DNA from 4 places in the Bradyrhizobium sp. UFLA03-84 genome. Region 3 is predicted to be linked to each of the others. Evidence: riboswitches for the same ligand, from Rfam matches in the RefSeq annotation. Region 3 holds a riboswitch; each other region holds the start of a gene.
What was found. A riboswitch is a leader RNA that binds a small molecule or an ion and turns the genes downstream of it on or off. The one in region 3 is predicted to bind cobalamin.
Positions count from the first base shown of each region.

Region 1 (2,196 bases), on a different contig from region 3:
GCCCCGCGAGGATCAGGATCAACAGCCCGGCATTGCGGCCGGCGATCGCGAGCAGCGCGAACACCGAGCCGAAGGCCGCGATGATCGCCGCCACCGGCAGCGCGTAGGAGCGCACATCGGCGAGGCCGAGCGCAATCACCAGCACCGCGCCGAACGCCGCCGATTGCGGCGCGCCGAACAGCGATGGCGAAGCCAGCGGATTGCGCAGCAGGCCCTGCAGCGCCGCGCCCGATAGCCCGAGAATGCCGCCGATGGCGAACGCCAGGATGGTGCGCGGCAGGCGGATCTCGCGCACGATCACCTGCGCGACGTCGCTGCCGCCGCCGAACAGCGCCTCGATCACCGCAAGCGGCGACAACCGCACCGGTCCGACACCGAGCGAGATCACCAGCAGCAGGACCACGAGCGCGAGCAGCGCCGCGGTGGCGCTCCACCGGCGCCGCGCCGCGACCTCGGCCGCCAAGGCAAAATCCTGCACGCTCATTGGACCCATGCTCTTACAGCGATCGCCGTGGCAGACAAGCGACACTCGACAAAAACCGTGGCCGTGTGGTCATTGCCCGACTTCCGCCGGATTGACTTTGCTGCGCGGCCGAACCCTAGATGAACATGACGGTTCTTTGATGAGATGAAAAGGGAATGCGGTGCGGGGAAACTTCCCCAAGGCCGCGGCTGCCCCCGCAACTGTATGCGGTGAATCCTTCGTCAGATGCCACTGGGAAACTCGGTCCTGGGAAGGCGACGAAGGGTAACGACCCGCGAGCCAGGAGACCTGCCGTCAGCCGTGGTCACACGCGAGGATGCCGGTCGGGGAGTACAGGCATGAGCTTCACCTGATGCTGCAAGCACATGGTGAGACTGGTTCGCGGTGACGTGCCACTGACGTTGCCGAGGTCTCGCCTATGTTCCTCTTCCCGTCCCGTCGGCGCCGCGCGTTTCTGCTCGCGTCGACGATGATCGTGCCGACAATCATCGTCTCGACCGCGCAGGCGCAGCAGGCGCCCGCTCCCGATCAGCTGCCCGCGATCGAAGTCACCAAACCGGGCGACCAGAATGTTACGCGCGCCAAGCCGGCGGCTGACGAAACGCCGGCGCCACGGCGCCCGGCGCCGGGTACCACCCAGAGCAACGACACGGGCAGCGGAAGCGGATCGGGCACGACCGGGGCCGGCCTCGCCACCGGAGCAGGCGGCGCGGATGACGGCCGCCAGTTCGCCGGGATCGTCGGCTCCTCCTCGACCGTGATCACCGCCGACGACATCGCGCATTCGCCGGTGCAGTCGTTGCCCGAGATTCTCGCGCAGGTGCCGGGCGTGCAGCTGCAATCGCTCTACGGCGGACCGAACGGCGCCAAGACCTCGGTCGACCTCCGTGGCTTCGGCGCGTTCGCCTCCGACAATACCCTGTTCCTGCTCAATGGCCGCCGCCTCAACGATGTCGACAAGGCCGGGTTCGACCTCACCACGATCCCGCTCGATTCGATCGCGCGCATCGAGATCGTCAGAGGCAACAGCGGCGCGGTGCTCTATGGCGACAACGCGGTGGGCGGTGTGGTCAACATCATCACCAAGACCGGCGCCGGCGGTCCGCCGGCCACGATCCGGGCCGAAGGTGGGTTCGGTTCCTTCAACACCCGCATGGCGGCCGTGTCCGCGGCGCTCAATTCCGGACCCTGGTCCACATCGTTCTACGGCAACGGCATCAAGTCCGACGGCTACCGTGTCAACAACGCGCTCGACCAGCGCAGCGCGGTCGGCAACGTCAACTACAACACGTCGGACCTGTCCGCCTTCCTCACCGTCACCGGCAGCGACCAGAAACTCGGCCTGCCCGGCGGGCGGCTGGTCGATCCGTCGATCGGCGTCAACGAGCTGCTCACCGATCGCCGCGGCGCGGCGACACCGTTCGACTATGCCAACCAGCAGACATCAAGCGTCACGGCCGGCTTCACCAAGACGCTGACCAACGGCGTCGACCTCATCGTCGATGGCGGCTGGCGGCAGCGCGAGACGCAAAGCGGCTTCTTCGGCGCCGTGCCGACCATCAGCTTCGCCTCGACCTATAACGATGCGGCGCTGCAGACTTGGTCGCTGACGCCGCGGCTCAGCGTCAAGAACGTCGCGTTCGGAATGCCGTCGACAATCCTGACCGGCATCGACTATTACGATTCGACGTTCCGCGAGGCGCGCGGCGCCT
Region 1 covers NZ_NSJY01000009.1:174,738-176,933, reverse strand. The annotation lists gene CK489_RS10910 (FecCD family ABC transporter permease) at 1-484, opposite strand, end outside; cobalamin riboswitch at 597-794, shown strand; gene CK489_RS10905 (TonB-dependent receptor) at 954-2,196, shown strand, end outside.
Region 1: another riboswitch for cobalamin. It lies ahead of CK489_RS10905 (TonB-dependent receptor); the one in region 3 lies ahead of CK489_RS16375 (ribonucleoside-diphosphate reductase subunit alpha).

Region 2 (2,196 bases), on a different contig from region 3:
ACTTCGGACAGCGGCGTCTCGTGGTCGAGATTGTCGTCGGCAGCACGCTGCGCATCCACCGCAGCCGGATCCGGCGCAAAGCGGCCGGCGGCAACGGCCTCTGCATCGGCCAGCGCGATCACGCCGTCGACGGTGATCCGCGAACGGATTTCGGGCCAGTCGAACGCCTTGAGCAGCGGCTTCGGCAGCGCGAGGCCCGATGTCTCGATCACGATGTGATCGGGCTTCACAGGCCGTGCCAGCAACTGCTCCATCGCCGGGATGAAATCGTCGGCGACGGTGCAGCAGATGCAGCCATTGGCGAGTTCAACGATGTTCTCGGTCGGGCAATTGGCATCGGCGCAGGATTTCAGGATGTCGCCGTCGACGCCTTCGCTGCCGAATTCGTTCACCAGCACCGCAAGCTTCTTGCCGTTGGCATTGCGGATCAGGTGCTGGATCAGCGTCGTCTTGCCGGACCCGAGAAAGCCGGTCACGACGGTGACCGGAACCTTGGCGAGTGTAGTCATTCTGCGGCCTCCGGCACGACGGGAAGAGGTGGAATGCGGGCAAGCGATTGCTTGCGGAAGATTTCCGGGCGGCTGCGCCACGGCACGATGCCGTCGGGCGCCGATGCGTAGGCGGAGGCACCGGCGATCACATCCCTGGCATTGGCTTCGGACAGGCGCCCGTAGACATAGGACCACCGGCCGGGCGCGCTGAGCGCAACCGAGCAGCCCTGGCTGCAAGCCGACAGGCATTCGACGGGAACCAGATTGACATCGTCGGGCACACCGGCCTCGACAAGCGCGGCATGCAGACGCGCACCGGGCGCGACTTCACCTTCCGCCAGCGTTTGGCCGGCGCGACAGGTGATACAGACATGAAGAGTAACGCTCATCGGCCTTCCTGGATTGACAGCGGGAAGCGATGAGGCACACGAACCGATCTTGCATCGGTCCGTTCCCCGTCGCGGAACACCCCGTCCGCCGGTCTCACAACATGCTGCGCTGGCAGGTCTCCCGGCTTGCGGAGTAGGATTTCTCCTTTGATGCCCACCTTCCCGACTCCTTACGGAATCAGTGGCTTGGGCATCTCTCCGGTCACGGTCGCGGGGGCGGCTGCGTTTCAGGCCGACCTTGCGGTCTCAGCCCTATCGCATTCCCTGTTCGCCTGTCGTAGGACAGGAACCAACGCGGGCCCACCATTCGTCCAAGCCTCGCACTTGTCAAGCCGAAGGAACGTGATGATTTCTGATGGAAACGACGCTGAGGACGGCGCCGTCGGCACCGACCCATCGCTGGACGCGCGCCACGCCGACAAGATGGCGAAAAAGAAGGCTGCCAGGGATCGCATCATGGCGACCAAGAGCGGCGAAAAAGGCCTGATCATCGTTCATACCGGCGCCGGCAAAGGAAAATCGTCCTCCGCCTTCGGCATGATCATGCGCTGCGTGGCGCACGGCTTTCCCTGCGCCGTGGTGCAGTTCATCAAGGGGGCCTGGGATACCGGCGAGCGCCGCCTGCTCACCGGGCATTTCGGCGATCTCTGTCAATTCCACGCGATGGGGGAAGGCTTTACCTGGGAGACGCAGGATCGCGCCCGCGACATCGCGGCGGCGCAAGCCGGCTGGGAAAAGGCCAAGCAGCTGATCGCAGACGAGAACCTGCGCATGGTGGTGCTCGACGAGATCAACATCGCGCTTCGCTACGACTATCTCGCGATCGCCGACGTCGTCGACTTCCTGACCACGTCCAAGCCGCCGATGACGCATGTCGTGCTCACCGGTCGCAACGCCAAGGACGAGTTGATCGAGATCGCCGACCTCGTCACCGAGATGACACTGGTGAAGCATCCGTTCCGCTCCGGCATCAAGGCCCAGCCGGGCGTCGAGTTCTAAGAGCCGAACGCCATGGCGCGCGCATTGATGATCCAGGGAGCCGGCTCGGACGTGGGCAAGTCGCTCATCGTCGCCGGCCTCGCGCGCGCCGCCACGCGGCGCGGCCTGCGCGTGCTGCCGTTCAAGCCGCAGAACATGTCGAACAATGCCGCCGTGACCGTCGACGGCGGCGAGATCGGACGCGCGCAGGCCTTGCAGGCGCTGGCCGCCGGCGTCGAGCCCCACACCGACATGAACCCGGTGTTGCTGAAACCCGAAACCGATGTCGGCGCCCAGGTCATCGTGCAGGGCAAGCGGATCGCCACCGCCCGCGCGCG
Region 2 covers NZ_NSJY01000014.1:293,377-295,572, reverse strand. The annotation lists gene cobW (cobalamin biosynthesis protein CobW) at 1-509, opposite strand, end outside; gene CK489_RS23025 (DUF1636 family protein) at 506-880, opposite strand; cobalamin riboswitch at 975-1,189, opposite strand; gene cobO (cob(I)yrinic acid a,c-diamide adenosyltransferase) at 1,226-1,879, shown strand; gene CK489_RS23015 (cobyric acid synthase) at 1,892-2,196, shown strand, end outside.
Region 2: another riboswitch for cobalamin. It lies ahead of CK489_RS23025 (DUF1636 family protein); the one in region 3 lies ahead of CK489_RS16375 (ribonucleoside-diphosphate reductase subunit alpha).

Region 3 (2,196 bases):
ATGCCCTTGGCCTGGAGAAACGAGTGGAAGCCCATGACGCCGAGGCCGACGGAGCGCGCGCGCAGGGCGGCGTAGCGGGCACGCTTCATCCCGCCTGGTGCCACCGTGATGAAGTGGGTGAGCACGTTGTCGAGGAAGCGCATGACGTCCTCGATGAAGCCGGGCTCCTCATTCCACTGGTCCCAGGTCTCGAGGTTGAGCGACGACAGGCAGCACACCGCGGTGCGCTCCTCGTCCCGATGATCGACACCGGTCGGCAGGGTAATTTCGCTGCATAGGTTGGAGGTCGAGACCTTGAGGCCGAGCTCGCGCTGGTGCTTGGGGAGCGCGCGGTTCACGGTGTCGATGAACAAGAGATAAGGCTCGCCGGTCTGCAGCCGGTTCTCAAGGATGCGTTGCCACAGCTGGCGGGCGTCGGTCTCGCGGATGACCTCGTTAGTCTTCGGGCTGCGCAGAGCGAACGCGGTGCCGGCGCCTACGGCACGCATGAACTCGTCGGTGACGTTGATGCCGTGATGGAGGTTAAGGCTCTTGCGGTTGAAGTCGCCAGACGCCTTGCGGATCTCGAGGAACTCCTCGATCTCGGGATGGTGGATATCGAGATAGACGGCCGCCGAGCCGCGCCGCAACGAGCCCTGGCTGATCGCCAGCGTCAGGCCGTCCATGACGTGGATGAACGGGATGATGCCCGAGGTAACGCCGCCCTTCACCTTCTCGCCGATCGAGCGAACATTGCCCCAGTAGGTGCCGATGCCGCCGCCGTAGGAGGCAAGCCAGACGTTCTCGTTCCAAGTGCCGACGATGCCTTCGAGCGAGTCCGACACCGAGTTAAGGAAGCACGAGATCGGCAGGCCGCGCGTGGTGCCGCCGTTGGAAAGCACCGGTGTGGCCGGCATGAACCACAGTCGAGACATCGCATCATAGAGACGTTGGGCATGCGCAACATCGTCCGCGAAGGCGCAAGACACCCGCGCGAACATGTCCTGGAGGCTTTCGCCGGCGAGCAGATAACGGTCTGTCAGCGTCAGCTTGCCAAACGACGTCAGCAGGTCGTCGCGCGACCGATCGAGCGTAAGGTCGGACGGCTTTGGCGATGGCGCGAGGGGCCACGGTAGCGGAGCCGGCGATGGCGTCGGCACAAGACACAGTTCAGGCGCGGTAGGCGTTGCCTGCGCTGGCCGCGCCCGCACACTCGGCGGGTCAACGAGATGACCATGCTGATCGAAATCGTAAGACGGCGACATCGGCAACCCTGCGATGTTTGGGGCTGGGGCCGCGCGGACGACTTGCAAGGAGACCGGGAAAATGTCCCCGGCTGCAAGCGACCCACCGGGGCACCCCGCCCGAGGACGTTCGTTCTGTCGCGGCAGGTCTCCTGGCTCGCGTGTCGCTGCGGCTGTCGGCCTTCCCGGCGCTGTCGCCAGTGACCATGATGACAACCGCTCGTCGCTTACAGTTGCGGGGGCAGCCTCGGAATAGCCATTGTCGGCGCACCGGGTTCCCTCTTAGCTTCCATCGCACGAGATGTGGGAATGGAAGACCGTGACATGTCTACATATAGGCGCGACTCGCCGAGGTTCGTCAAGCCTTGTGCTGAGGGAGATCAAGATTCAGAAGGCAAAAGGGCACCGTCAAGTTAACGAATTGGAGCCGCCGAGGCAGTAGACAACCGGCATGCCAACCGTCCGGGACCGCTCTTTTTCGCCGTCATTGCTTCCCGCCGGAAGCAATCAGGCTATGCCGTTTGGTCGTATTAGCTTGCGCATGGTCGAGGAAATGCTGGCGGTGTGTGGCATTGGCGTGACCTATGAAACCGTGGGCCACTGGGGAAGGAAATTCGGCAAAGCGTTCTCCGATCGGATCCGCCAGCGCGCTCCCGCTCGCGGCGACTAATGGCATCTGGACGAAATCGTTATCTCGCTCGCGGGCGAACAACATTGGCTCCGGCGCGCTGTCGACTAGAATGGCTTCATCTCGACGTCGTGATCCAGCGCTGAAGGGACTCGCACGCCGCGCAGCAGCTCGTGAAGAAGCTCTTGAAATCCGCCGGTACGCCGCCGCGCGTGATGATCACGGACAAGCTCCGTTCGTACGGCGCTGCGAGGGGGAACCTGGGCTTTCACGTCGAACATCGTCAGCACAAAGCTCCCAACAATCGGGCCGAGAATTCTCATCAGGCCGACGCGGCGACGCGAG
Region 3 covers NZ_NSJY01000013.1:480,372-482,567, reverse strand. The annotation lists gene CK489_RS16375 (ribonucleoside-diphosphate reductase subunit alpha) at 1-1,139, opposite strand, end outside; cobalamin riboswitch at 1,349-1,560, opposite strand; partial or broken gene CK489_RS16370 (IS6 family transposase) at 1,730-2,196, shown strand, end outside.

Region 4 (2,196 bases), on a different contig from region 3:
AGCGTCGACAGGTTTGACCGCCATACATTTCGCCCATCGATGACGCCGAGGGACATGACGAGGTCACTTCGGCGGGCAGCAATGATTCGGCCCAACAGGTTCGGCGCGCGGACCAAATCCACGTGCAGTCCGGCAACGGGCATGTTTAAAGCCGTGTCCAGATTATCGCCGAGATCGCCGAAATAGCTCGCGATCATGATCTTGACGTCAGGAACTTCCCTGGCGAGCCGATCGTAGACGTGTAGCAATGATCTTCGCGCCCCCTCCTCCAGATCAAGGACCAGGCAGGGCTCGTCGCATTGAACCCAGCTTGCTCCCCGTTTGGCCAGTTCTTGCAGAACTTCGACATAGACCGGTATCAGCTCGTCCAGGAGCGACAGCGGCTGGAACGCAGGATCCGCGCTCTTGCCAAGCTTCAAGAATGTGACCGGCCCGATCAGCACAGGGCGGGTCTGGAACCCGAGGGCCTTAGCTTCCTCGTACTCCTCGATAGGCTTTCGCGAGGACAGGCGGAACGTCTGTCCCCGATGAAATTCAGGGACCATGTAGTGGTAGTTGGTGTCGAACCACTTGGTCATCTCCTGTGCGGGTGCGCCATATCCACCCGATCCGTGGCTGCTACTCGCAGTCTGGCGGCCCCACTGTGAACCGCGGGCCATCTCGAAGTACGTCTTGAGCGAAACCGGTTCGGTTTCCGAGGCGTAGACTTCCGGGATAGCACCAACCATGACAGAGGTGTCGAGCACCTGATCGTACAACGAGAAATCGTTCGACGGAATGACAGTGACACCGAGGGAGTTTTGGCGGGCCCAGTTGGCAGCGCGCAGGCCAGCTGCGTCCTCGAGCAATCGCTGTTCGCTGATTGCGCCGGCCCAGTAACTTTCAAGCGCGCGTTTGAGCTCGCGCCTTGGACCGATCCGTGGCGTTCCAAGCGTGGCAACCGGAAGGGAGAGAAGAGACATAGCGCTAACCCCGTAGTTGGGGGCAAAGGCCATGGCGGACGCTAGCACAATCGCCCGAGGGCGGTTGCTTGGCGCACCACCGGGACACCCCGCCCGTGGACGTATATGTGGTCGAGGCAGGTCTCCTGGCTCGCGGGTCATCGCTGCTGTCCGGCCTTCCCGAAGCCGCACAGGCTTCAGTGACTTTGTTGGACAGCGGCTCGCCGCTTACAGTTGCGGGGGCAGCGCCGGCCTGTTCACCGGCTTCCCTCTTAGCTCCGGATCAAGCGCGACCGGAGAACCTCGACGACTTGGATTATCGGCTACAGACCGCTTCCGTCAACCTCTCAGATGGCACTCTCACTTCAATGCCGCCATCGGTGACTCCAATGGCCATTTAACGCCGAAAGTTGACCACGATTGGAAGCTCTCTCCGATACATGTGTCGAGAGAATTGTCGAAGGCGCAATTCGCGGCGCTTCCAACGCGCCAGCATCCTGTCTCTCGACAGTCGAGAATCGCCGCCGGGGGCAAAACATCTGCGCAACCATTCATCAGCATGCCCGGCGCGCATGTTGACTTATGAGCCCACCAATCCTGATAGGCGACTTGCGGTCTCTGATGCCGATAATACTCGGGCACGCATATCGATTCGCCTCAACGCACACTGGGGAGGCCCGTAATGAAAATGGCTGTTTGGAGCGCCGTCGGCGTATTTGCTGTCACCGTCTTTGCGGTCAGCCTGTTCAGGAGGCTGCTGACAGCGTTCATGAATCAATCCGTCAGTCAGACGCTCTCGAGAATGTTGAGCAACTTGAGAGGAAGCTAGCGCGACTTGATCGCTTTTCGCTTACCCGGCCGGCGCGACTGGAAACAGCGGCTCATCCAACCATGAATGCGTAATCGAGGCAGCTGGACGACTGACCGTGTGCGTAGGCTTCCGAACGATTCCAACGCCCGGCGATGATGAGCGTTTTTTGCTTATTATCGTTTGCGAGCCGGTAGAGATCGCGGGCGTTCGGGTGACCACACCGACCGGACGGTCCGACAATCTTTAAAAATGCTTCCCGATTTCTCATCCGTAAACCGGCAGCGCCCTTCGCTTACGCCTCGAAGATCGGCGCGACAAAGCTGAGCAAGCCCGCGCTGATCGGCGGATTGGAAACATTGAAACGAGCGGAGGTCGGAAAGCCGACAAACGCTGCACGAATCCGGCGCGATTTACCGGGTATTTCCTGGCACGAAGGATGCAGGC
Region 4 covers NZ_NSJY01000012.1:30,563-32,758, reverse strand. The annotation lists gene metE (5-methyltetrahydropteroyltriglutamate--homocysteine S-methyltransferase) at 1-962, opposite strand, end outside; cobalamin riboswitch at 1,061-1,262, opposite strand; gene CK489_RS41320 (hypothetical protein) at 2,045-2,196, opposite strand, start outside.
Region 4: another riboswitch for cobalamin. It lies ahead of metE (5-methyltetrahydropteroyltriglutamate--homocysteine S-methyltransferase); the one in region 3 lies ahead of CK489_RS16375 (ribonucleoside-diphosphate reductase subunit alpha).